4 regions of the Cytobacillus sp. FSL H8-0458 genome follow, and region 1 is predicted to be linked to each of the others. Evidence: a T-box and tRNA genes for the amino acid it is inferred to sense, from the RefSeq annotation. Region 1 holds a T-box; the other regions hold tRNA genes.

Region 1 (7,129 bases):
GGCTGTAAGCCAGGCTAAAGCAGGAGCAGACATTATTGCCCCTTCAAATATGATGGATGGGTTTACAGCAGCTATCCGGGCAGGTCTTGATGAAGCTGGATTTGAAGATATCCCTGTTATGTCTTATGCAGTTAAATATGCATCTGCATTCTATGGTCCTTTCCGTGATGCAGCTGACAGCACACCGCAATTTGGCGACCGGAAAGCATATCAGATGGATCCTGCCAACCGCATGGAAGCAATGCGCGAAGCTGAATCTGATTTAATGGAAGGGGCAGACTTCCTGATTGTTAAACCAGGAATGCCTTATTTGGACATTGTACGGGACGTTAAGAACAACATCAATCTTCCAATTGTGATTTATAATGTGAGCGGTGAATATTCAATGGTTAAAGCTGCGGCACAAAACGGCTGGATCGATGAACAGAAAATAGTTATGGAAATGCTTACAGGCATGAAGCGTGCAGGAAGTGATTTAATTATTACTTACCATGCAAAAGATGCGGCAAGGTGGATTAAGGAACAAGGCTAAAACTATAGACCGTTAGGTATTGAAAACTTCTTATTAAATAGAAAAGAGGGATGACATGCGCTCATATGAAAAATCCAACAAGGCTTTTAAAGAGGCAAGTGAATTGATGCCTGGAGGAGTAAACTCTCCTGTACGTGCCTTTAAATCAGTTAATATGGATCCCATTTTTATGGAACGCGGACGCGGCTCTAAAATCTACGATATCGATGGCAATGAATATATCGATTATGTATTGTCCTGGGGCCCATTAATTCTGGGCCATACTAATGAACGTGTGGTCGAGGGTATTAAGAAGGTAGCTGAAATGGGGACAAGTTTCGGTGCTCCTACTGAAATTGAAAATGAGCTTGCTAAGCTTGTAATTGAACGCGTCCCATCCATAGAAGTGGTGCGGATGGTTTCTTCCGGAACAGAAGCTACCATGAGTGCTTTAAGACTTGCCCGAGGATATACCGGCCGAAATAAAATCATGAAATTTGAAGGCTGCTATCATGGCCACGGCGATTCCCTTTTAATCAAAGCTGGCTCCGGTGTAGCAACTCTGGGGCTGCCTGACAGTCCGGGAGTTCCTGAAGGTGTTGCTAAAAACACAATTACAGTTCCTTATAATGACCTTGATAGCGTAAGATATGCCTTTGAGCAATTCGGAGATGATATTGCAGGTGTGATTGTGGAGCCGGTAGCTGGAAATATGGGAGTCGTTCCTCCACAGCCGGGCTTCCTTGAAGGCTTAAGGGAAATTACAGAACAAAACGGATCCTTGCTTATTTTTGATGAAGTAATGACCGGATTCCGAGTTGGCTACAATTGTGCGCAGGGCTACTTTGGGGTGACACCGGATATTACATGTCTTGGAAAAGTTATTGGCGGCGGTCTCCCAGTTGGTGCATATGGCGGAAAAGCGGAAATTATGAAGCAGATTGCACCAAGCGGTCCAATTTATCAGGCAGGGACATTATCAGGAAATCCTCTTGCCATGACAGCCGGTTTCGAAACTTTAAGCCAGCTGACACCGGATTCATACCAAGAATTTGAAAGAAAAGCGGACAGACTGGAAGAAGGGCTTAAAGCAGCTGCTGAAAAATATAATATCCCGCACACCATTAACCGTGCCGGATCCATGATCGGCATCTTCTTTACAAATGATGACGTTATTAACTATGAAAAAGCCAAAACATCCAACCTGGAATTCTTTGCTGAATACTACAGGGAAATGGCAAACCAGGGAGTGTTCCTGCCGCCATCCCAATTCGAAGGACTCTTCCTCTCAACTGCCCACACAGATGAGGATATCGAAAAAACAATCTTGGCTGCTGAACAGGCATTCTCCAAATTAAAATAAGCATAACCTGACACTCATCATATATGATGAGTGTTTTTGTATTTATCTTGTCGTTATGTATCATGAAAGGTGTTTCCCTTTGCTGGTATATGGGAGCACGAGGTTCTGACTAGCCTTCCCGGATTTTAGCTTGTTCTGTCAGAAGGCAACATGAACATCGGACACACAAACTCTGATTTCTGCTTTCTTTGTCCGAAGGTGCACCAATTTCAGACTCACAAACACAGACTCAGCTTTTCTTGTCTGAAGACACACCAATCTCAGACTCCATTACTCTGTATATTCCAAGAACCTTTTTTAAATTAGTCATATTCCCCTTAAAGCGCTATTTTTCTAATCATAAAGTATCTTCATCCCTCATAGGATTGTTAATGACATAGTGATTAAACGCAAAGATTCGAAGGGAGGAGTCGCTTTGTCTCAGGGGAATCCATCGTGCTTACGATTTTCTTTAGAAGAATCAGTATGGTTTCAAAAAGGACAGGAAGTATCAGACCTGATTTCCATCTCGTTAGACCCCAATATAACAATTCAGGAAAGTGATCAATATGTAACAATCCAGGGAGCACTGGAACTGGCGGGTGAGTATAGACGCAGCGATGAAGAAGCATCCGAGGAAGAACAAGAGGATTTTGCAGTTACCAAATTCGTTCAGACCATCGAAGAACGGGGAGAAGGAATTTGTGAATTCAAACACTATTTTCCTGTCGATATCACCATTCCGAATAATAGAATCCAAAGCATTTACGATATTGACGTTGCGGTAGAGTCCTTCGATTATGTTCTGCCGGAAAGAAGCTGTATGAAGCTGACAGCTAATTTAACCATAACTGGACTATATGGTGATCAGCAGCATGTGCCTGTTCAAGTATGGGAGGAAGAAACTGAACCCGAAACTGAAACTGAAGAATTAGAGCCTCTGTACAGATCTCCTGAAGCGGTGGAGGAGACAGAGGAAGAAGAGCCAATTCTGCAGGAACGGCCATCTTATCAGCAGGAAGAACAGGAGGAAGAAAGGGAGGAACAGGTATCCGCTGAACAGGTATTCGCTGGTGCCGAGGAAGATATACGGGAAGAGGAACAGCAGGAAGAGCAGCTGGAAACAGCTGAAGTATATATTCCATTTGAGGCAGAAGCAAGAAAGCAACCTGAAGCGGAAGAACAGGAAGTCATTAAACCGGCAGTGACGGCAGCACTTGAAGTAATACAAGAGCAGCCACAAGAAGAACAGACGCAGAAAACTGCGCCGGAAATATCGTTCTCTTCTCAGCGCAGTGAAGAGGAAACACCGCCAACTGCACAGGAAATTTATCAAATGACGGAAGCATCTGAATCAGATAGCCCCTCTTTTGAAAAGAAACCTGTCCAGGCAGCTGCACAGGAAAGTGGTGAGGAAACAGAGGAATCATCATCCTCTTCAGAACTGGAAGCTAAGAAAAAGAAACTCTCCAAAAAGAAAAGCATGTCGTTAACGGAGTTTTTTGCCCGCAAGGAAGAGTCAGAAGAACATGTTAAACTCAAGGTTTGCATTGTGCAGAATGGCGACACAATTGATGCCATTGCTGAAAGATATGATATACCGGCCCAGCAGCTATTAAGGGTGAATCATCTGGAAATTAATCAGGATATTTATGAAGGGCAAGTGCTGTACATTCCTGTTGCGGTAGCCCATTAAAAGGTTAAAAGGCTGAGCAGGTATTGATAACCCGCTCAGCTATTTTCGTTTTACCAACATATATTTTTTTCATTCTGGAAAGTGAGTGGTTAAGGTGGAAGAAAAAAATCGGCTGCAGAAAGTCTCTCCCATTTTAAATCATTATTCATTAGAGCCGCATTTTGTAGAGGATTTTGGGAGAGTTCAGAAGATTTACAGCAGTAAAGGCGTGTTTGCTTTGAAGAAAATAAAGCCTCAGCTTGGAGCGGATTTCATAAGGCATGTACAAACACTCTTTCAAAAAGGCTATAACAGAATAGTTCCCATTTACCCAACGGTGGACGGAAGGTACGCTGTGCTCCATCAGAATGAATTATTTTATTTAATGCCCTGGATGTCTAATGAGGAAAAGGAGGACAGATTTGAGCGGCATCAGCAGATGATTAGGGAATTGGCAAGACTGCACACATTGTCTTCAAGGGAAGTTCCTATAAAAAAGGAAGACCGTACCGAACATTACGAAAATACCTTACAGGAATGGGAGAAAGAAAAGGAGTTTTTGGAGGGATTCATCGAAGCCTGCGAAAGAAAAGAGTATATGTCTCCTTTTGAACTAATGTTTTCCCTATATTACCATGATGTCAGCCAGGCACTAAAATTCTCCACAAACAAATTTAAAGATTGGTATGAAAAAACAAAGGAAAGTGAGAAAGCACGTACGGTCATCATTCATGGAAAAGTTTCAACTGAACATTTTCTATACGATGATAGGGGATATGGCTACTTCACAAATTTCGAAAATGCAAGACAGGGGTCGCCGCTCCATGATTTATTACCGTTTTTATCAAGAACCCTGAAAACATATCCAAAAAGATCGGAAGAATGTGTAGAATGGATTTACACTTATATGAAGTACTTTCCCTTCAGGGATGACGAGATGCTGCTGTTTCAAAGCTACTTTGCTCATCCGGGTCCTATTATCAAAGCTTGCGAACAATATTATAAAGGGGAAGGAAAGAGAGGAGAAAGAAAGGCTGTCCAGCATCTGCAAAGGCAGTATTGGCTTTTGAAAAATATTGAATATGCTGTTATGTGAATCGATGAGATTGAGAGGCAAAAACAGGAAGAAAAAGCGGCAGCAGAAGCTCAAGCACAGGAAGGAGCCCAAAGCTGAAGGATGCGGGCTCCTAAACCAATTGAAGATGAAAGGCGATAGCGATCAGGATGAACAGCGAAAGCAGCAGTACATCGAAGGTAGTAGGCAATAATATTGTTCTTATGCCTTGAAAAACACAGAACGGGATAATGAATTGTGCACATACATTCCTGAAAGTTCTTAACCAGGGAGGCAGTGTGTATGGATTATATTTTCTTCTCATTTGTGCATACCCCTTTCCCCAATGTTATTATATATCCTATGATTAATTTTTCCGTAAAGTGCCTATTTTCATTTTTTTTCTATAACGTCCACGCACCAGGCAATGAATAAGGGCAAATTTATTAGCACTCTAATAGAGACGGTGAATAATATATAAAAAACTGGGGTATCCTTATTGACTATACCAGTATTTTTTCGGTAGTATATTTTATATATAACTTTATATCGATGCTAGGACAGGGAAGAGTACAATGGCCATTTGCCTTTTTAGAGAGGAAACCAGCAGCTGAAAGGTTATCCAGGCAGAACCGTTGGAAGGTCGCCCTAGAGCATCTTTTGCGAAAGGCTTAAGCCAAGTAGTAAAAGACGGGAAATCCGTTATCTGGTTAAGTGTCAACCACTATAAGAATGTCTTTCCCGGATTTTCTTTATTGGTTGAAAAAAAGGTGGTACCGCGAAGCAAACTCCATTCGTCCTTTTATGGCGAGTGGAGTTTTTTATTTTTGCTGATTGCTTTTAGAAAGGAAGAATGACATATGGATAACAATGAATTATCAATGCCGACGAAATATGATCCGCAGGCGATTGAAAAAGGAAGATATGACTGGTGGCTGGAAGGGAAGTTCTTTGAAGCAAAAGATGACAAAACGAAGCAGCCGTATACTATTGTGATTCCGCCTCCGAACGTAACAGGAAAACTTCATCTCGGCCATGCATGGGATACGACGCTGCAGGATATCCTCACCCGAATGAAGCGTATGCAGGGATACGATGTTTTATGGCTTCCTGGTATGGACCATGCAGGTATCGCCACTCAGGCAAAGGTTGAAGAAAAGCTGCGCAATGATGGCAAAAGCCGCTATGATTTAGGCCGTGAAAAATTTGTGGAAGAAACATGGAAATGGAAAGAGGAATATGCCAGCCATATCCGCCAGCAATGGTCAAAGCTTGGATTAGGGCTTGATTACAGCCGTGAACGCTTCACCCTTGATGAAGGCTTATCAAAAGCTGTTAGAGAGGTTTTCGTTTCACTATATAATAAAGGATTGATTTACCGCGGCGAGTACATCATCAACTGGGATCCGTCTACGAAAACAGCGCTTTCTGATATCGAAGTTATATATAAGGATGTTCAAGGTGCTTTCTACCATATGAGATATCCACTGACAGACGGTTCGGGACATATCGAAATTGCCACTACACGCCCTGAAACGATGCTTGGGGATACAGCTGTAGCAGTACACCCGGAAGATGACCGTTATAAGCATTTGATCGGCAAGACGGTTAAACTGCCGATCATAGGACGGGAAATTCCAATTATTGCTGATGATTATGTTGAAATGGACTTCGGGTCAGGTGCAGTAAAAATTACACCGGCTCATGACCCAAACGATTTCGAAATTGGAAACCGCCACAATCTTGAAAGAATCCTTGTAATGAATGAAGACGGCACGATGAACACGAGAGCCGGTAAATACCAGGGTATGGACCGCTTTGAATGCCGCAAGCAGATCGTAAAGGACCTTCAGGAAGAAGGAGTACTTTTCAAAATTGAAGAGCATATGCATTCTGTGGGCCATTCAGAGCGCAGCGGTGCAGTAGTTGAACCATACCTTTCAACACAATGGTTTGTAAAAATGCAGCCTCTTGCGGATGAAGCCATCGCGCTTCAAGATAAAGAGGAAAAAGTGAACTTTGTTCCGGAGCGATTTGAAAAAACTTATCTGCGCTGGATGGAAAATATCCGTGACTGGTGTATTTCACGACAGCTTTGGTGGGGACACCGCATCCCGGCCTGGTATCACAAGGAGACGGGTGAGGTTTACGTAGGTCATGAAGCTCCTGAAGATAGTGAAAACTGGGAACAGGATAAAGATGTATTAGATACATGGTTCAGTTCAGCATTATGGCCGTTTTCAACGATGGGCTGGCCGGATACTGACTCTGCTGACTTTAAGAGATATTATCCGACTGCGGCCCTTGTAACAGGCTATGACATTATTTTCTTCTGGGTATCACGAATGATTTTCCAGGGGCTCGAATTTACAGGAGAGCGTCCATTCCAGGATGTATTAATTCATGGTCTTGTTCGTGACTCACAGGGACGCAAGATGAGTAAGTCACTTGGAAATGGCGTTGATCCGATGGATGTAATAGACCAGTATGGTGCCGATTCACTCCGCTACTTCCTTTCAACAGGAAGCTCGCCGGGACAGGATCTTC
Region 2 (7,129 bases), 3.8 Mb from region 1:
CCTCCAGAGTGGATCCTGAGTACGGCGGGACACGAGAAATCCCGTCGGAAGCAGGGAGGACCATCTCCCAAGGCTAAATACTCCCTAGTGACCGATAGTGAACCAGTACCGTGAGGGAAAGGTGAAAAGCACCCCGGAAGGGGAGTGAAAGAGATCCTGAAACCGTGTGCCTACAAGTAGTTAGAGCCCGTTAATGGGTGATAGCGTGCCTTTTGTAGAATGAACCGGCGAGTTACGATTACATGCGAGGTTAAGTTGATAAGACGGAGCCGCAGCGAAAGCGAGTCTGAATAGGGCGAATGAGTATGTGGTCGTAGACCCGAAACCAGGTGATCTACCCATGTCCAGGGTGAAGTCCAGGTAACACTGGATGGAGGCCCGAACCCACGCACGTTGAAAAGTGCGGGGATGAGGTGTGGGTAGCGGAGAAATTCCAATCGAACCTGGAGATAGCTGGTTCTCTCCGAAATAGCTTTAGGGCTAGCCTCATGTAGTAAGAGTCTTGGAGGTAGAGCACTGTTTGGACTAGGGGCCCCCATCGGGTTACCGAATTCAGACAAACTCCGAATGCCAAAGACTTATCCATGGGAGTCAGACTGCGAGTGATAAGATCCGTAGTCAAGAGGGAAACAGCCCAGACCACCAGCTAAGGTCCCAAAGTATACGTTAAGTGGAAAAGGATGTGGAGTTGCTTAGACAACCAGGATGTTGGCTTAGAAGCAGCCACCATTTAAAGAGTGCGTAATAGCTCACTGGTCGAGTGACTCCGCGCCGAAAATGTACCGGGGCTAAACGTATCACCGAAGCTGTGGATTGACATCTTCCGATGTCAGTGGTAGGAGAGCGTTCTAAGGGCGTTGAAGCCAGACCGCAAGGACTGGTGGAGCGCTTAGAAGTGAGAATGCCGGTATGAGTAGCGAAAGATGGGTGAGAATCCCATCCACCGAATGCCTAAGGTTTCCTGAGGAAGGCTCGTCCGCTCAGGGTTAGTCGGGACCTAAGCCGAGGCTGAAAAGCGTAGGCGATGGACAACAGGTTGATATTCCTGTACCACCTCTTTACCGTTTGAGCAATGGGGGGACGCAGGAGGATAGGGTAAGCGCGCTGCTGGATTAGCGCGTCCAAGCAGTTAGGCCGGTAACGAGGCAAATCCCGTTACCACACAGGCTGAGCTGTGACGGCGAGGGAAATTTAGTACCGAAGTTCCTGATTCCACACTGCCAAGAAAAGCCTCTAGCGAGGGAAAAGGTGCCCGTACCGCAAACCGACACAGGTAGGCGAGGAGAGAATCCTAAGGTGAGCGAGAGAACTCTCGTTAAGGAACTCGGCAAAATGACCCCGTAACTTCGGGAGAAGGGGTGCTCATTAGGGTGAATAGCCCTGATGAGCCGCAGTGAATAGGCCCAGGCGACTGTTTAGCAAAAACACAGGTCTCTGCGAAGCCGCAAGGCGAAGTATAGGGGCTGACGCCTGCCCGGTGCTGGAAGGTTAAGAGGAGAGGTTAGCGCAAGCGAAGCTTTGAATCGAAGCCCCAGTAAACGGCGGCCGTAACTATAACGGTCCTAAGGTAGCGAAATTCCTTGTCGGGTAAGTTCCGACCCGCACGAAAGGCGTAACGATCTGGGCACTGTCTCAACGAGAGACTCGGTGAAATTATAGTACCTGTGAAGATGCAGGTTACCCGCGACAGGACGGAAAGACCCCGTGGAGCTTTACTGTAGCCTGATATTGAATTTTGGTACAGCTTGTACAGGATAGGTAGGAGCCTGAGAAACCGGAGCGCCAGCTTCGGTGGAGGCGTCGGTGGGATACTACCCTGGCTGTATTGAAATTCTAACCCGCGCCCCTGATCGGGGCGGGAGACAGTGTCAGGTGGGCAGTTTGACTGGGGCGGTCGCCTCCTAAAAAGTAACGGAGGCGCCCAAAGGTTCCCTCAGAATGGTTGGAAATCATTCGCAGAGTGTAAAGGCACAAGGGAGCTTGACTGCGAGACCTACAAGTCGAGCAGGGACGAAAGTCGGGCTTAGTGATCCGGTGGTTCCGCATGGAAGGGCCATCGCTCAACGGATAAAAGCTACCCCGGGGATAACAGGCTTATCTCCCCCAAGAGTCCACATCGACGGGGAGGTTTGGCACCTCGATGTCGGCTCATCGCATCCTGGGGCTGTAGTCGGTCCCAAGGGTTGGGCTGTTCGCCCATTAAAGCGGTACGCGAGCTGGGTTCAGAACGTCGTGAGACAGTTCGGTCCCTATCCGTCGTGGGCGCAGGAAATTTGAGAGGAGCTGTCCTTAGTACGAGAGGACCGGGATGGACGCACCGCTGGTGTACCAGTTGTCTTGCCAAAGGCATCGCTGGGTAGCTATGTGCGGAAGGGATAAGTGCTGAAAGCATCTAAGCATGAAGCCCCCCTCGAGATGAGATTTCCCATAGCGTCAAGCTAGTAAGATCCCTGAAAGATGATCAGGTTGATAGGTCAGAGGTGGAAGCGTGGCGACATGTGGAGCTGACTGATACTAATCGATCGAGGACTTAACCAAGTCATTGGTGAATACTCGGCAAATGCTTCTTCATACATTATCTAGTTTTGAGGGAACGAAAATGAAATTTCCTCTTGAAAAAAACTACAAAAGAAAGTATAATCATACTTGTCTTTTGAAAATAGTCTGGTGGCGATAGCGAGAAGGTCACACCCGTTCCCATACCGAACACGGAAGTTAAGCTTCTCAGCGCCGATGGTAGTTAGGGGCTGTCCCCTTGTGAGAGTAGGACGTTGCCAGGCTGTTTTATAATACCACTTTTCCGCAGTAGCTCAGTGGTAGAGCATTCGGCTGTTAACCGAACGGTCGCAGGTTCGAATCCTGCCTGCGGAGCCATTTTCATAAAGCCCCTTATGGGAATTATGAGCTGCTGCTTCCATAGCTCAGCAGGTAGAGCACTTCCATGGTAAGGAAGAGGTCACCGGTTCGAGCCCGGTTGGAAGCTCTCTTAATGTAGACAACTAGAATACTAGGCCCCTTGGTCAAGCGGTTAAGACACCGCCCTTTCACGGCGGTAACACGGGTTCGAATCCCGTAGGGGTCACCATAATGGAGGATTAGCTCAGCTGGGAGAGCATCTGCCTTACAAGCAGAGGGTCGGCGGTTCGATCCCGTCATCCTCCACCATATTTGCCGGTGTAGCTCAATTGGTAGAGCAACTGACTTGTAATCAGTAGGTTGGGGGTTCAAGTCCTCTCGCCGGCACCATCTGTTTTTCGCAGATGGAGGGGTAGCGAAGTGGCTAAACGCGGCGGACTGTAAATCCGCTCCTTCGGGTTCGGCAGTTCGAATCTGCCCCCCTCCACCACTTATACTTAATAAAATCACAAAAACTGGACAAGCTAAGAATGTCCTTTTTATTTTGTAATTATTGGGCTATAGCCAAGCGGTAAGGCACCGGACTTTGACTCCGTCACTCGCAGGTTCGAATCCTGCTAGCCCAGCCATTTTTATGAGTATGAGCCATTAGCTCAATCGGTAGAGGATTTTAAAAGATTGCAGCATCGAGGCGTTACATCTCTGAATGGCAAGCTTTTAAAATCTGCGACAAAGACCAAAGGGCTTTGAAGCACAGTTTAGGCAACAGTATTATATTATGAGCCATTAGCTCAGTCGGTAGAGCATCTGACTTTTAATCAGAGGGTCGAAGGTTCGAGTCCTTCATGGCTCACTTTATAGAAAAACGCAGACCTTAGGAATCGAGTCCTGAAGGTCTTACTTGTAAATACAAATATACTGCGGAAGTAGTTCAGTGGTAGAACATCACCTTGCCAAGGTGGGGGTCGCGGGTTCGAATCCCGTCTTCCGCTCCAAATGGGGCCTTAGCTCAGCTGGGAGAGCGCCTGCTTTGCACGCAGGAGGTCAGCGGTTCGATCCCGCTAGGCTCCACCAACATACATAATATACCAATCCTTAAACCCATGTGGTTTAAGGATTTTTTATTTTATAAATATCATATATACATCGGAAAATTAGGACCTTCACCCCCGGCAGCGCATATATATACACGATTTTGTCGAGTTGAGTCATATGATTGAAAGCGGTTAAAATGTATATATGAAGGGAAAGGGAGGACTTATATTATGAATAGACAGAAATTATCGATAATTGGGATGCCGATGGATCTTGGCCAGATGAGACGCGGTGTGGATATGGGGCCAAGTGCGATTCGTTATGCCGGAGTGAATGAACGATTAAAATGTTTATTTGAAGAAATTCATGACCAGGGCGATATTGCTGTCGGCCGTCCGGAGGTTCAAATCGATCCAAATTCAAATCTTCGAAACTTGCACCTTATTGCTGAAAAAACAGAAATGCTTGCAGAAAAAGTTGATCACGCAATAAAAGGCGGTTCTTTTCCATTAGTGCTCGGCGGCGACCATAGCATTGCGATTGGAACATTGGCAGGGGTATCGAAGCACTATTCCAATCTTGGGGTAATCTGGTATGATGCCCATGGTGATTTAAATACAGCTGAGACATCACCTTCAGGAAACATTCATGGCATGCCGCTTGCTGTAAGCCTGGGTATGGGCCATCCGCTTTTAACCAATGTAGGGGGATATGGTCCAAAGGTTAAGCCGGAGAATATTGTCATTATTGGGGCAAGGTCATTGGATGAAGGAGAACGGGAGCTTATTAAGGAAAAAGGCATTAAAGTGTACACCATGCATGAAATTGATCGTCTTGGTATGACAAAGGTCATGGAAGAATCTATTACATATTTAAAAGAAAGAAATACAGATGGTGTTCATCTGTCTCTTGATTTGGATGGGCTGGATCCACATGATGCACCGGGTGTCGGAACTCCGGTTATTGGCGGCATCAGCTACCGTGAAAGCCACTTGGCCATGGAGATGCTTGCAGAAGCACAAATTATTACATCGGCTGAATTTGTAGAGGTTAATCCCATTTTGGATGACAAAAACAAAACAGCTACTGTAGCAGTTGCACTTATGGGTTCACTATTTGGAGAAAAGCTTCTATAATAAAGGAAAATAAAAATGAGCAGAACTTAGACAAGTTCTGCTCATTTTTTTGCTGTAAGTGTATAATATTTATTTAGAAGTTCATCAAGTTTATTGCTGGTATCAACTACCATGTGATCTGTAAAAGATCCGGAAGCTGCTAATTGAATCATTCTTGTCCGGCAATCCTCTATATCTCTCAATAATTCCTTAACACACACTGTAACCAACCCTTTTCGATAATTTTAGTACTTTTATACCCTAAAAGAAAAAAAATAAACCAGAATAAGTAAAAATTTGCTAATATAGAAATTGAATGTTTTTTAATTAAAACGAAACCTTTTCCGCTATCGATTCGTATTATCGATTAGCCGCACTGGAGCGGAGGTAAAAAAATGGAGACACTCGTAAAAAATAGGATAAAGCAAGTATTAAAAGGCGACCAGGATGCTTATGCTGAAGTTGTTGAAATATACAAAGATAAAGTTTTTCAGATTTGCTACAGAATGCTGGGAAACAGGCATGAGGCAGAGGATATCGCTCAGGAGGCCTTCTTAAGAGCTTATGTAAATATTGCCAGCTTTAATATTGACTTGAAATTTTCCACATGGCTCTATCGGATTGCCACTAACCTTTGTATAGACAGAATCAGAAAAAAGAAGCCTGATTATTATCTGGATGCAGAGGTCGCCGGAACGGATGGATTGAACATGTATTCTCAAATCGCTTCAGATGCGAGGCTGCCGGAGGATGATGTAGAAAGCCTGGAACTGCAGGAAACAATCCAAAGAGAAATATCGAAGCTTCCTGAAAAATATCGTTCGGTTATTGTTTTAAAATATATTGAAGAATTATCGCTGAACGAGATCAGTGAAACGCTCGATCTTCCATTGGGAACCGTAAAGACCCGGATTCACCGGGGACGGGAAGCTCTTAGAAATCAATTAAGATATGTTTAATAAAGAGGGTGAGAACTTTGAAATGTCCAGCAGAAATGGTTGTTTATATGCACGAGTACCTAGATGAAGAGATCTCAGCCGAACATGAGAAGGAATTAAGGGCACATCTGCAAAACTGCGTGGAGTGTCAGACTCATTTCCATGAATTAAAGAAAACGATCGCTTTAGTCCAAAGCACTTCACATATACAGGCACCTGAAAATTTCACGGCAAATGTTATGGCAAAATTGCCAAAAGAAAAGCGGAAGGTCGGGGTTCAGCGCTGGTTCAGGCATCATCCGCTTTTAACGGCGGCGTCACTCTTTCTTGTTCTGATGATGGGAAGCATCGCATCTTCCTGGGATCAGGATCAACAATTATCCGTTTCTAAGCAGCCGAACCTCGTGGTGCAAAACGATAAAGTGATTGTACCTGAAGGTGAAGTGGTAAAAGGCGATGTTGTAGTTAAGAACGGCGACTTGGAAATCAAGGGCGAAATAGACGGAAATGCTACGGTCATCAATGGCCAGCAGTATATGGCTTCGGCCGGTAATGTTACCGGTGAAATTGAAGAGGTAGATGCCATATTCGAATGGCTGTGGTATCACATCAAAACCGCAACAAAGGATGCTGTAAATGTCTTTGAAACCGGAGAAACAGACAAAGAAAAGTAGTCAATAATAAAGAGAATCCCTGCTATAAAGCAGGGATTCTTAGTATGCAAATGACAATGCTGAATTTTCCAGATGGCATATGCTGTTTCAAAATTGGAATTAGCGATGAATATGATATAATATGAAAGTTACATAAAGGAACATTAGGCATTTTTGCTTTTGAAATATATATTTGGAGGAAGGATAATGTCGTTTGCGGATCTCTCTATAATGAAATTGTTGGCTAATACAATAGACATTCTCCTTGTCTGGTACGTCATCTATAAACTCATAATGATTGTTAAAGGAACAAAGGCTGTCCAATTACTGAAAGGGATTTTTGTCATTATCCTGGTTAAAGTAGCAAGTGACATGTTTCACCTGCAAACTTTAGGGTGGATGATGGAACAAGTGCTTCTTTGGGGATTTCTGGCCATCATAATCATTTTCCAGCCGGAGCTGCGAAGAGCATTGGAACAATTGGGGAGAGGAAGATTCTTCTCAAGGACGGCTAATCAGGAGGAGGAAAATC
Region 3 (7,129 bases), on a different contig from region 1:
AGCGAAAGCGAGTCTGAATAGGGCGAATGAGTATGTGGTCGTAGACCCGAAACCAGGTGATCTACCCATGTCCAGGGTGAAGTCCAGGTAACACTGGATGGAGGCCCGAACCCACGCACGTTGAAAAGTGCGGGGATGAGGTGTGGGTAGCGGAGAAATTCCAATCGAACCTGGAGATAGCTGGTTCTCTCCGAAATAGCTTTAGGGCTAGCCTCATGTAGTAAGAGTCTTGGAGGTAGAGCACTGTTTGGACTAGGGGCCCCCATCGGGTTACCGAATTCAGACAAACTCCGAATGCCAAAGACTTATCCATGGGAGTCAGACTGCGAGTGATAAGATCCGTAGTCAAGAGGGAAACAGCCCAGACCACCAGCTAAGGTCCCAAAGTATACGTTAAGTGGAAAAGGATGTGGAGTTGCTTAGACAACCAGGATGTTGGCTTAGAAGCAGCCACCATTTAAAGAGTGCGTAATAGCTCACTGGTCGAGTGACTCCGCGCCGAAAATGTACCGGGGCTAAACGTATCACCGAAGCTGTGGATTGACATCTTTCGATGTCAGTGGTAGGAGAGCGTTCTAAGGGCGTTGAAGCCAGACCGCAAGGACTGGTGGAGCGCTTAGAAGTGAGAATGCCGGTATGAGTAGCGAAAGATGGGTGAGAATCCCATCCACCGAATGCCTAAGGTTTCCTGAGGAAGGCTCGTCCGCTCAGGGTTAGTCGGGACCTAAGCCGAGGCTGAAAAGCGTAGGCGATGGACAACAGGTTGATATTCCTGTACCACCTCTTTACCGTTTGAGCAATGGGGGGACGCAGGAGGATAGGGTAAGCGCGCTGCTGGATTAGCGCGTCCAAGCAGTTAGGCCGGTAACGAGGCAAATCCCGTTACCACACAGGCTGAGCTGTGACGGCGAGGGAAATTTAGTACCGAAGTTCCTGATTCCACACTGCCAAGAAAAGCCTCTAGCGAGGGAAAAGGTGCCCGTACCGCAAACCGACACAGGTAGGCGAGGAGAGAATCCTAAGGTGAGCGAGAGAACTCTCGTTAAGGAACTCGGCAAAATGACCCCGTAACTTCGGGAGAAGGGGTGCTCATTAGGGTGAATAGCCCTGATGAGCCGCAGTGAATAGGCCCAGGCGACTGTTTAGCAAAAACACAGGTCTCTGCGAAGCCGCAAGGCGAAGTATAGGGGCTGACGCCTGCCCGGTGCTGGAAGGTTAAGAGGAGAGGTTAGCGCAAGCGAAGCTTTGAATCGAAGCCCCAGTAAACGGCGGCCGTAACTATAACGGTCCTAAGGTAGCGAAATTCCTTGTCGGGTAAGTTCCGACCCGCACGAAAGGCGTAACGATCTGGGCACTGTCTCAACGAGAGACTCGGTGAAATTATAGTACCTGTGAAGATGCAGGTTACCCGCGACAGGACGGAAAGACCCCGTGGAGCTTTACTGTAGCCTGATATTGAATTTTGGTACAGCTTGTACAGGATAGGTAGGAGCCTGAGAAGCCGGAGCGCCAGCTTCGGTGGAGGCGTCGGTGGGATACTACCCTGGCTGTATTGAAATTCTAACCCGCGCCCCTGATCGGGGCGGGAGACAGTGTCAGGTGGGCAGTTTGACTGGGGCGGTCGCCTCCTAAAAAGTAACGGAGGCGCCCAAAGGTTCCCTCAGAATGGTTGGAAATCATTCGCAGAGTGTAAAGGCACAAGGGAGCTTGACTGCGAGACCTACAAGTCGAGCAGGGACGAAAGTCGGGCTTAGTGATCCGGTGGTTCCGCATGGAAGGGCCATCGCTCAACGGATAAAAGCTACCCCGGGGATAACAGGCTTATCTCCCCCAAGAGTCCACATCGACGGGGAGGTTTGGCACCTCGATGTCGGCTCATCGCATCCTGGGGCTGTAGTCGGTCCCAAGGGTTGGGCTGTTCGCCCATTAAAGCGGTACGCGAGCTGGGTTCAGAACGTCGTGAGACAGTTCGGTCCCTATCCGTCGTGGGCGCAGGAAATTTGAGAGGAGCTGTCCTTAGTACGAGAGGACCGGGATGGACGCACCGCTGGTGTACCAGTTGTCTTGCCAAAGGCATCGCTGGGTAGCTATGTGCGGAAGGGATAAGTGCTGAAAGCATCTAAGCATGAAGCCCCCCTCGAGATGAGATTTCCCATAGCGTCAAGCTAGTAAGATCCCTGAAAGATGATCAGGTTGATAGGTCAGAGGTGGAAGCGTGGCGACATGTGGAGCTGACTGATACTAATCGATCGAGGACTTAACCAAAACGAAAAGCGGAGGCGACTGTTCAACTTCGAGAGACGTTGGAGAGCCGGCCATTCAAATCCTGGTTTTGGGATTTGGAGGGACGGATCGAAACAGCCGAGAAGTTAGGAGCCGAAGCTAGACAAGTCATTGGTGAATACTCGGCAAATGCTTCTTCATACATTATCTAGTTTTGAGGGAATGAAAAAATGAAATTTCCTCTTGAAAAATCCTGAAAAGACGGTATAATAAAACTTGTCTTTGAAAAATAGTCTGGTGGCGATAGCGAGAAGGTCACACCCGTTCCCATACCGAACACGGAAGTTAAGCTTCTCAGCGCCGATGGTAGTTAGGGGCTGTCCCCTTGTGAGAGTAGGACGCTGCCGGGCAATTAATAATGGAGGATTAGCTCAGCTGGGAGAGCATCTGCCTTACAAGCAGAGGGTCGGCGGTTCGATCCCGTCATCCTCCACCATTAATTTAAATGTACAAGCTGCCGGTGTAGCTCAATTGGTAGAGCAACTGACTTGTAATCAGTAGGTTGGGGGTTCAAGTCCTCTCGCCGGCACCACTTCAGTTCTTTTTATAGAATATGAGCCATTAGCTCAGTCGGTAGAGCATCTGACTTTTAATCAGAGGGTCGAAGGTTCGAGTCCTTCATGGCTCACCATTTTTAATTTCATATTGCGGGTGTGGCGGAATTGGCAGACGCACCAGACTTAGGATCTGGCGCCGCAAGGCGTGGGGGTTCGACTCCCTTCACCCGCACCATTATTTATGCGGAAGTAGTTCAGTGGTAGAACATCACCTTGCCAAGGTGGGGGTCGCGGGTTCGAATCCCGTCTTCCGCTCCATTTATTGCCGGGGTGGCGGAACTGGCAGACGCACAGGACTTAAAATCCTGCGGTAGGTGACTACCGTACCGGTTCGATTCCGGTCCTCGGCACCAGTAGAATTTAATATTGCGCCCGTAGCTCAATTGGATAGAGCGTTTGACTACGGATCAAAAGGTTAGGGGTTCGACTCCTCTCGGGCGCGCCATATTAACGGGGAGTAGCTCAGCTTGGTAGAGCACTTGGTTTGGGACCAAGGGGTCGCAGGTTCGAATCCTGTCTTCCCGACCATTAATCTTTGGGGCCTTAGCTCAGCTGGGAGAGCGCCTGCTTTGCACGCAGGAGGTCAGCGGTTCGATCCCGCTAGGCTCCACCATAATTATATTTACTATTTTGGCGGTGTAGCTCAGCTGGCTAGAGCGTACGGTTCATACCCGTGAGGTCGGGGGTTCGATCCCCTCCGCCGCTACCATTTAATTAAACGATGCTGGACCTTTAGCTCAGCTGGTTAGAGCAGACGGCTCATAACCGTCCGGTCGTAGGTTCGAGTCCTACAAGGTCCACCACTTTTCTTATACGGAGGAATACCCAAGTCCGGCTGAAGGGATCGGTCTTGAAAACCGACAGGCGGGTCAAACCGCGCAGGGGTTCGAATCCCCTTTCCTCCTCCATATTTTATTTTAATAATATTGTCGCGGGGTGGAGCAGTCCGGTAGCTCGTCGGGCTCATAACCCGAAGGTCGCAGGTTCAAATCCTGCCCCCGCAATCTGGTCCGGTAGTTCAGTTGGTTAGAATGCCTGCCTGTCACGCAGGAGGTCGCGGGTTCGAGTCCCGTCCGGACCGCCATTTTTACAAAAAAATATAGAATGTGGCTCAGTAGCTCAGTCGGTAGAGGATTTTAAAAGAATGCAGCTGCGAAGCTTAACATCATCGAATAGCATGCTTTTAAAATCTGCGACAAAGAACGCAGGACTTTGAAGCACATGTTTCAAGCTTTAGGATTAATAAATTTATATGGCTCAGTAGCTCAGTCGGTAGAGCAAAGGACTGAAAATCCTTGTGTCGGCGGTTCGATTCCGTCCTGAGCCACCATTTAGAATCTTACGCGGGTGTAGTTTAGTGGTAAAACCTCAGCCTTCCAAGCTGATGATGAGGGTTCGATTCCCTTCACCCGCTCCAACACATATGGGCCTATAGCTCAGCTGGTTAGAGCGCACGCCTGATAAGCGTGAGGTCGATGGTTCGAGTCCATTTAGGCCCACCATTTTAATTATTGTTCCGTAGTAGCTCAGTGGTAGAGCATTCGGCTGTTAACCGAACGGTCGTAGGTTCGAATCCTACCTGCGGAGCCATATATGGGGAAGTACTCAAGTGGCTGAAGAGGCGCCCCTGCTAAGGGTGTAGGTCGGGTAACCGGCGCGAGGGTTCAAATCCCTCCTTCTCCGCCATATTGGCCCCTTGGTCAAGCGGTTAAGACACCGCCCTTTCACGGCGGTAACACGGGTTCGAATCCCGTAGGGGTCATACAAAAAAGCTGTCAACAATTTGTTGGCAGCTTTTTTGTTGTCCTTGTATAACTCCCTTTTACGGTTCATTTCCGCTCCTATTTAATCAAATTTCTCTTCATCCCTGCTTAATTTATTGCCGGGATTATTCAGATCGATATCAGAAGATATTCCCGTATAGGGGCCCCTAAACATATCACCAGTGGCCATAATCTTTCCATCCGGTGCTTCAAATAGCGGAATCCTTATTTCCTTTTTGGATGCCTCATTCAATAAAATCTCCTCTTCTTTATTGCCCAAAATATTATTCTCCTTTCATTTTTCGCTTGCATATTTTGTTTTATTTTGTCTAAGTTTACCGGAGATTATGCGAAACCTGTTAAAATAGGCAAAATGCTATCGGTTATTAGCAGAATATGAACATTGTTGTCATAAAATTAAAAAAACTTTTACAAGGACTTTTCTCAGGTTCAGCGAATATAACAGGAAAGTCAAAAGAAACGAGACTGGGTGTGGAGAAGGATGGTAGTGGATATTTTGTTTCCAACCGATTATCAGTTGCATTTGTTCCATGAAGGTACACTTTATGAGAGTCACCAGTTATTTGGTGCACATGTAGTTTCAAACGGAGAATCAGTGATTACCCGTTTTTGTGTGTGGGCACCGAATGCTGAAATTATCAGACTAGTCGGTGATTTTAATGATTGGAATGGAGAAGGCTATACCTTACATAGAGTGAATAATGAAGGTGTCTGGATTATTCAGCTGGATGGAAACATGGAGGGTGCCTTGTATAAGTATGAAATTACAACAAAGAGAGGAGATATGCTATTAAAGGCAGATCCTTATAGCTTTTTTTCAGAAGTCAGGCCGAATACAGCTTCTAAAGTATATTCGCTGGACGGGTATCAGTGGAATGACAGCAAATGGATGCAAAAAAAAGAAAAGAAGCCTATTTTTACGGAGCCTGCAGTCATTTATGAGGTCCATCTGGGTTCGTGGAAACAAAAAGAATCTGGAAGTCTGTATACCTACCGGGAGCTTGCAGATGAATTAATACCTTATGTGGTGGAGCATGGGTTTACGCATATAGAATTGCTTCCTCTAATTGAGCATCCGCTCGACGCTTCCTGGGGCTATCAGGGAACAGGTTATTACTCTGTTACCAGCCGTTATGGCAGTCCGCATGATTTTATGTATTTTGTTGATCAATGCCACCAGCATGGTGTTGGGGTGATACTGGACTGGGTGCCGGGGCACTTCTGCAAAGATGCCCATGGCCTTCATCAGTTTGATGGTTCGTATTTGTATGAGTATGAAACAGAAGGCGACAGAGAGAACCGGGTATGGGGCACCGCCAATTTTGATCTCGGCAAAAATGAAGTGCAGAGCTTTCTTATTTCCAATGCTGTTTTTTGGATGGAGAAATACCATATTGACGGCTTCCGGGTTGATGCGGTCGCTAATATGATCTATTGGCCGAACCGGGATGGAAAAACAGAAAATCCGTTTGGTACCCGTTTTCTGCAAAACCTCAATAAAGTGGTGTCACAATATGATTCCTCCTTTCTCATGATGGCAGAGGATTCAACAGATTGGCCGCAAGTGACCGCACCAGTTCATTATGGAGGGCTGGGTTTTCATTATAAATGGAATATGGGCTGGATGAATGACGTTCTTACATATATGGAAACAGAGCCCGAGAGGCGATCTGGTGTCCATGGGAAAATGACATTTTCACTCTTGTATGCTTTTACAGAGAACTTCATACTGCCTTTTTCACATGATGAAGTTGTCCATGGAAAAAAATCGCTGCTGGATAAAATGCCGGGAGATTACTGGCAAAAGTTTGCCCAATACAGGCTCCTGCTAGGCTATATGATTGCCCATCCCGGCAAAAAGCTTCTTTTCATGGGGAATGAGCTCGGGCAGTTTTCCGAATGGAAAGACAAAGAACAGCTTGATTGGCATCTGCTGGATTACGAGATGCATAAAAAAGCAAATGATTATGTGAAAGAATTAATCAAAGTTTATAAACGTTCCAAGCCTCTTTTTGAGCTTGATCACCTTCAGGATGGCTTTGAATGGATTGATTGTCATAATTCGCACCAATCCATCTTTTCTTTTATCAGGAAAGGCTCTAAAGAGGATGATTATCTCGTGATTGTCTGCAATTTTACACCGGCTATATATCCTAAATTCCGTATAGGCGTTCCAAATAGGGGATCTTATCGGGAAATACTTAACAGTGACAGTGATAGCTTTGGAGGATCAAATTGCATTAACAAGAGGGTCCTTAAGAGTGAGGAAATTGAGTTTCATGGCAAGCCGTTCAGTTTGGAAATGTCTATTCCGCCATTTGGCATTTCAATATTACGCCCTGTAAAACATCGAAAGGAGAGGAAGGGAAATGGGAAAGAAAAAGTGCGTCGCAATGCTATTAGCAGGAGGGAAAGGGAGCAGGCTTAGTTCTCTGACAAAAAGCCTGGCGAAACCGGCCGTTCCTTTTGGAGGAAAGTATAGGATCATTGATTTTACATTGAGCA
Region 4 (7,129 bases), 2.9 Mb from region 1:
AGGTAAAATATAACAAGAGAAATTGATCTTTGAAAACTGAACGAACAAAAACGTCAACGTTTAAATCATTAGTCTTTTATGAAAAGACAACTCGAGCTTAATCAACTCTTATATGGAGAGTTTGATCCTGGCTCAGGACGAACGCTGGCGGCGTGCCTAATACATGCAAGTCGAGCGGACAGATGGGAGCTTGCTCCCTGAAGTCAGCGGCGGACGGGTGAGTAACACGTGGGCAACCTGCCTGTAAGACTGGGATAACTCCGGGAAACCGGGGCTAATACCGGATAACTCTTTTCCTCACATGAGGAAAAGCTGAAAGATGGCATCTCGCTATCACTTACAGATGGGCCCGCGGCGCATTAGCTAGTTGGTGAGGTAACGGCTCACCAAGGCCACGATGCGTAGCCGACCTGAGAGGGTGATCGGCCACACTGGGACTGAGACACGGCCCAGACTCCTACGGGAGGCAGCAGTAGGGAATCTTCCGCAATGGACGAAAGTCTGACGGAGCAACGCCGCGTGAGTGATGAAGGTTTTCGGATCGTAAAACTCTGTTGTCAGGGAAGAACAAGTACCGGAGTAACTGCCGGTACCTTGACGGTACCTGACCAGAAAGCCACGGCTAACTACGTGCCAGCAGCCGCGGTAATACGTAGGTGGCAAGCGTTGTCCGGAATTATTGGGCGTAAAGCGCGCGCAGGCGGTTCCTTAAGTCTGATGTGAAAGCCCCCGGCTCAACCGGGGAGGGTCATTGGAAACTGGGGAACTTGAGTGCAGAAGAGAAGAGTGGAATTCCACGTGTAGCGGTGAAATGCGTAGAGATGTGGAGGAACACCAGTGGCGAAGGCGACTCTTTGGTCTGTAACTGACGCTGAGGCGCGAAAGCGTGGGGAGCAAACAGGATTAGATACCCTGGTAGTCCACGCCGTAAACGATGAGTGCTAAGTGTTAGAGGGTTTCCGCCCTTTAGTGCTGCAGCAAACGCATTAAGCACTCCGCCTGGGGAGTACGGCCGCAAGGCTGAAACTCAAAGGAATTGACGGGGGCCCGCACAAGCGGTGGAGCATGTGGTTTAATTCGAAGCAACGCGAAGAACCTTACCAGGTCTTGACATCTCCTGACAACCCTAGAGATAGGGCGTTCCCCTTCGGGGGACAGGATGACAGGTGGTGCATGGTTGTCGTCAGCTCGTGTCGTGAGATGTTGGGTTAAGTCCCGCAACGAGCGCAACCCTTGATCTTAGTTGCCAGCATTCAGTTGGGCACTCTAAGGTGACTGCCGGTGACAAACCGGAGGAAGGTGGGGATGACGTCAAATCATCATGCCCCTTATGACCTGGGCTACACACGTGCTACAATGGATGGTACAAAGGGCTGCGAAACCGCGAGGTTAAGCGAATCCCATAAAACCATTCTCAGTTCGGATTGCAGGCTGCAACTCGCCTGCATGAAGCCGGAATCGCTAGTAATCGCGGATCAGCATGCCGCGGTGAATACGTTCCCGGGCCTTGTACACACCGCCCGTCACACCACGAGAGTTTGTAACACCCGAAGTCGGTGGGGTAACCTTTTGGAGCCAGCCGCCTAAGGTGGGACAGATGATTGGGGTGAAGTCGTAACAAGGTAGCCGTATCGGAAGGTGCGGCTGGATCACCTCCTTTCTAAGGAATATTTACAAGAAACGTGACGTTCTTTGTTCGTTCAGTTTTGAGAGTTCAATCTCTCAATGAAAGATTCGTTCTTTGAAAACTAGATAATGTTAATGAAGAAGCAATAACCGAGTAATCGCCATCTTAGTTTTTTTCTCTTATTTAAAAATAAGTAAGAGCACAAACCATGAGGACGATGAGCGGCAAGGAGATCAAGGAAGCGACTGAGTGAGCACCGGAGCGTACTTTAGTACGTGAGGAGCGGAGCGAGAGAGCTGACGCAGAGATCTGCAGTCGATCAGCGGCCGAAGTAGGTTAAGTTAGAAAGGGCGCACGGTGAATGCCTTGGCACTAGGAGCCGATGAAGGACGGTACTAACACCGATATGCTTCGGGGAGCTGTAAGTAAGCTTTGATCCGGAGATTTCCGAATGGGGAAACCCCCTATCCGTAATGGGATGGGATCCTTATCTGAATACATAGGATATGGAAGGCAGACCCGGGGAACTGAAACATCTAAGTACCCGGAGGAAGAGAAAGCAAACGCGATTCCCTGAGTAGCGGCGAGCGAAACGGGATTAGCCCAAACCAGGAGGCTTGCCTCCTGGGGTTGTAGGACACTCTACACGGAGTTACAAAGGAACGAGGTAAATGAACAGGTCTGGAAAGGCCGGCCAGAGAAGGTAAAAGCCCTGTAGTTGAAACTTCGTTCCCTCCAGAGTGGATCCTGAGTACGGCGGGACACGAGAAATCCCGTCGGAAGCAGGGAGGACCATCTCCCAAGGCTAAATACTCCCTAGTGACCGATAGTGAACCAGTACCGTGAGGGAAAGGTGAAAAGCACCCCGGAAGGGGAGTGAAAGAGATCCTGAAACCGTGTGCCTACAAGTAGTTAGAGCCCGTTAATGGGTGATAGCGTGCCTTTTGTAGAATGAACCGGCGAGTTACGATTACATGCGAGGTTAAGTTGATAAGACGGAGCCGCAGCGAAAGCGAGTCTGAATAGGGCGAATGAGTATGTGGTCGTAGACCCGAAACCAGGTGATCTACCCATGTCCAGGGTGAAGTCCAGGTAACACTGGATGGAGGCCCGAACCCACGCACGTTGAAAAGTGCGGGGATGAGGTGTGGGTAGCGGAGAAATTCCAATCGAACCTGGAGATAGCTGGTTCTCTCCGAAATAGCTTTAGGGCTAGCCTCATGTAGTAAGAGTCTTGGAGGTAGAGCACTGTTTGGACTAGGGGCCCCCATCGGGTTACCGAATTCAGACAAACTCCGAATGCCAAAGACTTATCCATGGGAGTCAGACTGCGAGTGATAAGATCCGTAGTCAAGAGGGAAACAGCCCAGACCACCAGCTAAGGTCCCAAAGTATACGTTAAGTGGAAAAGGATGTGGAGTTGCTTAGACAACCAGGATGTTGGCTTAGAAGCAGCCACCATTTAAAGAGTGCGTAATAGCTCACTGGTCGAGTGACTCCGCGCCGAAAATGTACCGGGGCTAAACGTATCACCGAAGCTGTGGATTGACATCTTCCGATGTCAGTGGTAGGAGAGCGTTCTAAGGGCGTTGAAGCCAGACCGCAAGGACTGGTGGAGCGCTTAGAAGTGAGAATGCCGGTATGAGTAGCGAAAGATGGGTGAGAATCCCATCCACCGAATGCCTAAGGTTTCCTGAGGAAGGCTCGTCCGCTCAGGGTTAGTCGGGACCTAAGCCGAGGCTGAAAAGCGTAGGCGATGGACAACAGGTTGATATTCCTGTACCACCTCTTTACCGTTTGAGCAATGGGGGGACGCAGGAGGATAGGGTAAGCGCGCTGCTGGATTAGCGCGTCCAAGCAGTTAGGCCGGTAACGAGGCAAATCCCGTTACCACACAGGCTGAGCTGTGACGGCGAGGGAAATTTAGTACCGAAGTTCCTGATTCCACACTGCCAAGAAAAGCCTCTAGCGAGGGAAAAGGTGCCCGTACCGCAAACCGACACAGGTAGGCGAGGAGAGAATCCTAAGGTGAGCGAGAGAACTCTCGTTAAGGAACTCGGCAAAATGACCCCGTAACTTCGGGAGAAGGGGTGCTCATTAGGGTGAATAGCCCTGATGAGCCGCAGTGAATAGGCCCAGGCGACTGTTTAGCAAAAACACAGGTCTCTGCGAAGCCGCAAGGCGAAGTATAGGGGCTGACGCCTGCCCGGTGCTGGAAGGTTAAGAGGAGAGGTTAGCGCAAGCGAAGCTTTGAATCGAAGCCCCAGTAAACGGCGGCCGTAACTATAACGGTCCTAAGGTAGCGAAATTCCTTGTCGGGTAAGTTCCGACCCGCACGAAAGGCGTAACGATCTGGGCACTGTCTCAACGAGAGACTCGGTGAAATTATAGTACCTGTGAAGATGCAGGTTACCCGCGACAGGACGGAAAGACCCCGTGGAGCTTTACTGTAGCCTGATATTGAATTTTGGTACAGCTTGTACAGGATAGGTAGGAGCCTGAGAAGCCGGAGCGCCAGCTTCGGTGGAGGCGTCGGTGGGATACTACCCTGGCTGTATTGAAATTCTAACCCGCGCCCCTGATCGGGGCGGGAGACAGTGTCAGGTGGGCAGTTTGACTGGGGCGGTCGCCTCCTAAAAAGTAACGGAGGCGCCCAAAGGTTCCCTCAGAATGGTTGGAAATCATTCGCAGAGTGTAAAGGCACAAGGGAGCTTGACTGCGAGACCTACAAGTCGAGCAGGGACGAAAGTCGGGCTTAGTGATCCGGTGGTTCCGCATGGAAGGGCCATCGCTCAACGGATAAAAGCTACCCCGGGGATAACAGGCTTATCTCCCCCAAGAGTCCACATCGACGGGGAGGTTTGGCACCTCGATGTCGGCTCATCGCATCCTGGGGCTGTAGTCGGTCCCAAGGGTTGGGCTGTTCGCCCATTAAAGCGGTACGCGAGCTGGGTTCAGAACGTCGTGAGACAGTTCGGTCCCTATCCGTCGTGGGCGCAGGAAATTTGAGAGGAGCTGTCCTTAGTACGAGAGGACCGGGATGGACGCACCGCTGGTGTACCAGTTGTCTTGCCAAAGGCATCGCTGGGTAGCTATGTGCGGAAGGGATAAGTGCTGAAAGCATCTAAGCATGAAGCCCCCCTCGAGATGAGATTTCCCATAGCGTCAAGCTAGTAAGATCCCTGAAAGATGATCAGGTTGATAGGTCAGAGGTGGAAGCGTGGCGACATGTGGAGCTGACTGATACTAATCGATCGAGGACTTAACCAAAACGAAAAGCGGAGGCGACTGTTCAACTTCGAGAGACGTTGGAGAGCCGGCCATTCAAATCCTGGTTTTGGGATTTGGAGGGACGGATCGAAACGGCCGAGAAGTTAGGAGCCGAAGCTAGACAAGTCATTGGTGAATACTCGGCAAATACTTCTTCATGCATTATCTAGTTTTGAGGGAACGAAAAAAAGTAAATTTCCTCTTGAAAAATGATAGAAAGACGGTATAATAATACTTGTCTCTGAAAAAATAGTCTGGTGGCGATAGCGTGAAGGTCACACCCGTTCCCATACCGAACACGGAAGTTAAGCTTCTCAGCGCCGATGGTAGTTAGGGGCTGTCCCCTTGTGAGAGTAGGACGCTGCCGGGCTGTTTTACAAATATCATTATTCCGCAGTAGCTCAGTGGTAGAGCATTCGGCTGTTAACCGAACGGTCGTAGGTTCGAATCCTACCTGCGGAGCCAAATGGAGAGCTGTCCGAGTGGCCGAAGGAGCACGATTGGAAATCGTGTATACGCTAACCGCGTATCAAGGGTTCAAATCCCTTGCTCTCCGCCATTTTAATTTCATATTGGCCCCTTGGTCAAGCGGTTAAGACACCGCCCTTTCACGGCGGTAACACGGGTTCGAATCCCGTAGGGGTCACCATTTTGGAGGATTAGCTCAGCTGGGAGAGCATCTGCCTTACAAGCAGAGGGTCGGCGGTTCGATCCCGTCATCCTCCACCATATTATTTTATTATCGCGGGGTGGAGCACGCCCGAATAACCTTCGAAGGAATTACTTCAGCGCACCGATTGAGCTGCTGCTTGAATAATCTTTCTGAAATCGGGGGCGGTACATCATTGAATAAGCTGCGAGATGAAATACAAAATGTGAGCATAGAAAAATCACATTAATACTATTATCGCGGGGTGGAGCAGTCCGGTAGCTCGTCGGGCTCATAACCCGAAGGTCGCAGGTTCAAATCCTGCCCCCGCAATCCGGTCCGGTAGTTCAGTTGGTTAGAATGCCTGCCTGTCACGCAGGAGGTCGCGGGTTCGAGTCCCGTCCGGACCGCCATTTTTTATATATGGCTCAGTAGCTCAGTCGGTAGAGCACGACCGAATAAGCTGCCTTGAAAGACTTCAGCGTACCGATTGATAAATCGGGACGAAGGACGAAGCCAAATTTTATTTAGGCAAAATATCTTAATATGGCTCAGTAGCTCAGTCGGTAGAGCAAAGGACTGAAAATCCTTGTGTCGGCGGTTCGATTCCGTCCTGAGCCACCTTGTTATGTGATTAGCCGGTGTAGCTCAATTGGTAGAGCAACTGACTTGTAATCAGTAGGTTGGGGGTTCAAGTCCTCTCGCCGGCACCATTTTTTTATGTTAATATGGAGGGGTAGCGAAGTGGCTAAACGCGGCGGACTGTAAATCCGCTCCTTCGGGTTCGGCAGTTCGAATCTGCCCCCCTCCACCATTTATATAGGGGTATAGTTTAATGGTAAAACGAAGGTCTCCAAAACCTTTGATGTGGGTTCGATTCCTACTACCCCTGCCAATATTATTATGGCGGCTGTGGCGAAGTGGTTAACGCATCGGATTGTGGCTCCGACACTCGTGGGTTCGATTCCCATCAGTCGCCCCATATTTTAATGTAACAGTACAAGTGTAACTCTCATATAAATGTATTATGAAACGTTCATTGGGCTATAGCCAAGCGGTAAGGCACCGGACTTTGACTCCGTCACTCGCAGGTTCGAATCCTGCTAGCCCAGCCATTTTGCGGAAGTAGTTCAGTGGTAGAACATCACCTTGCCAAGGTGGGGGTCGCGGGTTCGAATCCCGTCTTCCGCTCCAGAATTTCATTGTTTTTATGGCGGCATAGCCAAGTGGTAAGGCAGAGGTCTGCAAAACCTTTACCACCGGTTCGAATCCGGTTGCCGCCTCCATAATTTAAATCTTGATTCGCTGATACACGCCGGGGTGGCGGAACTGGCAGACGCACAGGACTTAAAATCCTGCGGTAGGTGACTACCGTACCGGTTCGATTCCGGTCCTCGGCACCACAAGATTTACTCCATTTTAATATGCCGGTGTGGCGGAATTGGCAGACGCGCACGACTCAAAATCGTGTTCCGCAAGGAGTGCCGGTTCGACCCCGGCCACCGGTATCAAAAAGCTTTATGAATCAAGACTCTGACGTTATGTCAGGGTCTTTTTTCTTTGCCTTCTAACACGACAAATAT

The links. A T-box is a leader RNA that pairs with one kind of tRNA and senses whether it is charged. The one in region 1 lies ahead of NYE23_RS01005 (valine--tRNA ligase), so its partner is inferred to be a tRNA-Val.
Region 2: it has a tRNA-Val gene. The T-box ahead of NYE23_RS01005 (valine--tRNA ligase) is inferred to sense a tRNA for this amino acid. The anticodon was not compared.
Region 3: it has a tRNA-Val gene. The T-box ahead of NYE23_RS01005 (valine--tRNA ligase) is inferred to sense a tRNA for this amino acid. The anticodon was not compared.
Region 4: it has a tRNA-Val gene. The T-box ahead of NYE23_RS01005 (valine--tRNA ligase) is inferred to sense a tRNA for this amino acid. The anticodon was not compared.

Annotation. Positions count from the first base shown of each region.
Region 1 covers NZ_JBBOBR010000001.1:216,208-223,336, forward strand. Annotated here, with positions in the region: gene hemB (porphobilinogen synthase) at 1-532, shown strand, start outside; gene hemL (glutamate-1-semialdehyde 2,1-aminomutase) at 588-1,874, shown strand; gene spoVID (stage VI sporulation protein D) at 2,290-3,549, shown strand; partial or broken gene ysxE (spore coat protein YsxE) at 3,644-4,702, shown strand; gene NYE23_RS01000 (hypothetical protein) at 4,716-4,907, opposite strand; T-box leader at 5,131-5,387, shown strand; gene NYE23_RS01005 (valine--tRNA ligase) at 5,443-7,129, shown strand, end outside.
Region 2 covers NZ_JBBOBR010000001.1:4,020,601-4,027,729, reverse strand. Annotated here, with positions in the region: rRNA gene NYE23_RS20240 (23S ribosomal RNA) at 1-2,538, shown strand, start outside; rRNA gene rrf (5S ribosomal RNA) at 2,664-2,780, shown strand; tRNA gene NYE23_RS20230 (tRNA-Asn) at 2,800-2,874, shown strand; tRNA gene NYE23_RS20225 (tRNA-Thr) at 2,911-2,983, shown strand; tRNA gene NYE23_RS20220 (tRNA-Glu) at 3,011-3,085, shown strand; tRNA gene NYE23_RS20215 (tRNA-Val) at 3,090-3,165, shown strand; tRNA gene NYE23_RS20210 (tRNA-Thr) at 3,171-3,246, shown strand; tRNA gene NYE23_RS20205 (tRNA-Tyr) at 3,263-3,346, shown strand; tRNA gene NYE23_RS20200 (tRNA-Gln) at 3,411-3,485, shown strand; tRNA gene NYE23_RS20195 (tRNA-Lys) at 3,637-3,709, shown strand; tRNA gene NYE23_RS20190 (tRNA-Gly) at 3,777-3,851, shown strand; tRNA gene NYE23_RS20185 (tRNA-Ala) at 3,855-3,930, shown strand; gene rocF (arginase) at 4,122-5,027, shown strand; gene NYE23_RS20175 (aspartyl-phosphate phosphatase Spo0E family protein) at 5,069-5,227, opposite strand; gene sigW (RNA polymerase sigma factor SigW) at 5,402-5,965, shown strand; gene NYE23_RS20165 (anti-sigma factor) at 5,983-6,618, shown strand; gene cdaA (diadenylate cyclase CdaA) at 6,805-7,129, shown strand, end outside.
Region 3 covers NZ_JBBOBR010000005.1:35,635-42,763, reverse strand. Annotated here, with positions in the region: rRNA gene NYE23_RS25215 (23S ribosomal RNA) at 1-2,265, shown strand, start outside; rRNA gene rrf (5S ribosomal RNA) at 2,517-2,633, shown strand; tRNA gene NYE23_RS25205 (tRNA-Val) at 2,644-2,719, shown strand; tRNA gene NYE23_RS25200 (tRNA-Thr) at 2,740-2,815, shown strand; tRNA gene NYE23_RS25195 (tRNA-Lys) at 2,839-2,914, shown strand; tRNA gene NYE23_RS25190 (tRNA-Leu) at 2,931-3,015, shown strand; tRNA gene NYE23_RS25185 (tRNA-Gly) at 3,024-3,098, shown strand; tRNA gene NYE23_RS25180 (tRNA-Leu) at 3,105-3,193, shown strand; tRNA gene NYE23_RS25175 (tRNA-Arg) at 3,209-3,285, shown strand; tRNA gene NYE23_RS25170 (tRNA-Pro) at 3,292-3,368, shown strand; tRNA gene NYE23_RS25165 (tRNA-Ala) at 3,378-3,453, shown strand; tRNA gene NYE23_RS25160 (tRNA-Met) at 3,473-3,549, shown strand; tRNA gene NYE23_RS25155 (tRNA-Ile) at 3,567-3,643, shown strand; tRNA gene NYE23_RS25150 (tRNA-Ser) at 3,656-3,748, shown strand; tRNA gene NYE23_RS25145 (tRNA-Met) at 3,771-3,844, shown strand; tRNA gene NYE23_RS25140 (tRNA-Asp) at 3,848-3,924, shown strand; tRNA gene NYE23_RS25135 (tRNA-Phe) at 4,095-4,170, shown strand; tRNA gene NYE23_RS25130 (tRNA-Gly) at 4,184-4,257, shown strand; tRNA gene NYE23_RS25125 (tRNA-Ile) at 4,266-4,342, shown strand; tRNA gene NYE23_RS25120 (tRNA-Asn) at 4,356-4,430, shown strand; tRNA gene NYE23_RS25115 (tRNA-Ser) at 4,436-4,526, shown strand; tRNA gene NYE23_RS25110 (tRNA-Glu) at 4,531-4,602, shown strand; gene NYE23_RS25105 (hypothetical protein) at 4,686-4,883, opposite strand; gene glgB (1,4-alpha-glucan branching enzyme) at 5,106-7,052, shown strand; gene NYE23_RS25095 (glucose-1-phosphate adenylyltransferase) at 6,994-7,129, shown strand, end outside.
Region 4 covers NZ_JBBOBR010000001.1:3,091,370-3,098,498, reverse strand. Annotated here, with positions in the region: rRNA gene NYE23_RS15210 (16S ribosomal RNA) at 110-1,660, shown strand; rRNA gene NYE23_RS15205 (23S ribosomal RNA) at 1,962-4,897, shown strand; rRNA gene rrf (5S ribosomal RNA) at 5,151-5,267, shown strand; tRNA gene NYE23_RS15195 (tRNA-Asn) at 5,288-5,362, shown strand; tRNA gene NYE23_RS15190 (tRNA-Ser) at 5,366-5,456, shown strand; tRNA gene NYE23_RS15185 (tRNA-Glu) at 5,472-5,546, shown strand; tRNA gene NYE23_RS15180 (tRNA-Val) at 5,551-5,626, shown strand; tRNA gene NYE23_RS15175 (tRNA-Met) at 5,806-5,879, shown strand; tRNA gene NYE23_RS15170 (tRNA-Asp) at 5,883-5,959, shown strand; tRNA gene NYE23_RS15165 (tRNA-Phe) at 6,095-6,167, shown strand; tRNA gene NYE23_RS15160 (tRNA-Thr) at 6,184-6,259, shown strand; tRNA gene NYE23_RS15155 (tRNA-Tyr) at 6,277-6,360, shown strand; tRNA gene NYE23_RS15150 (tRNA-Trp) at 6,368-6,441, shown strand; tRNA gene NYE23_RS15145 (tRNA-His) at 6,453-6,528, shown strand; tRNA gene NYE23_RS15140 (tRNA-Gln) at 6,587-6,661, shown strand; tRNA gene NYE23_RS15135 (tRNA-Gly) at 6,666-6,740, shown strand; tRNA gene NYE23_RS15130 (tRNA-Cys) at 6,759-6,832, shown strand; tRNA gene NYE23_RS15125 (tRNA-Leu) at 6,861-6,949, shown strand; tRNA gene NYE23_RS15120 (tRNA-Leu) at 6,973-7,054, shown strand.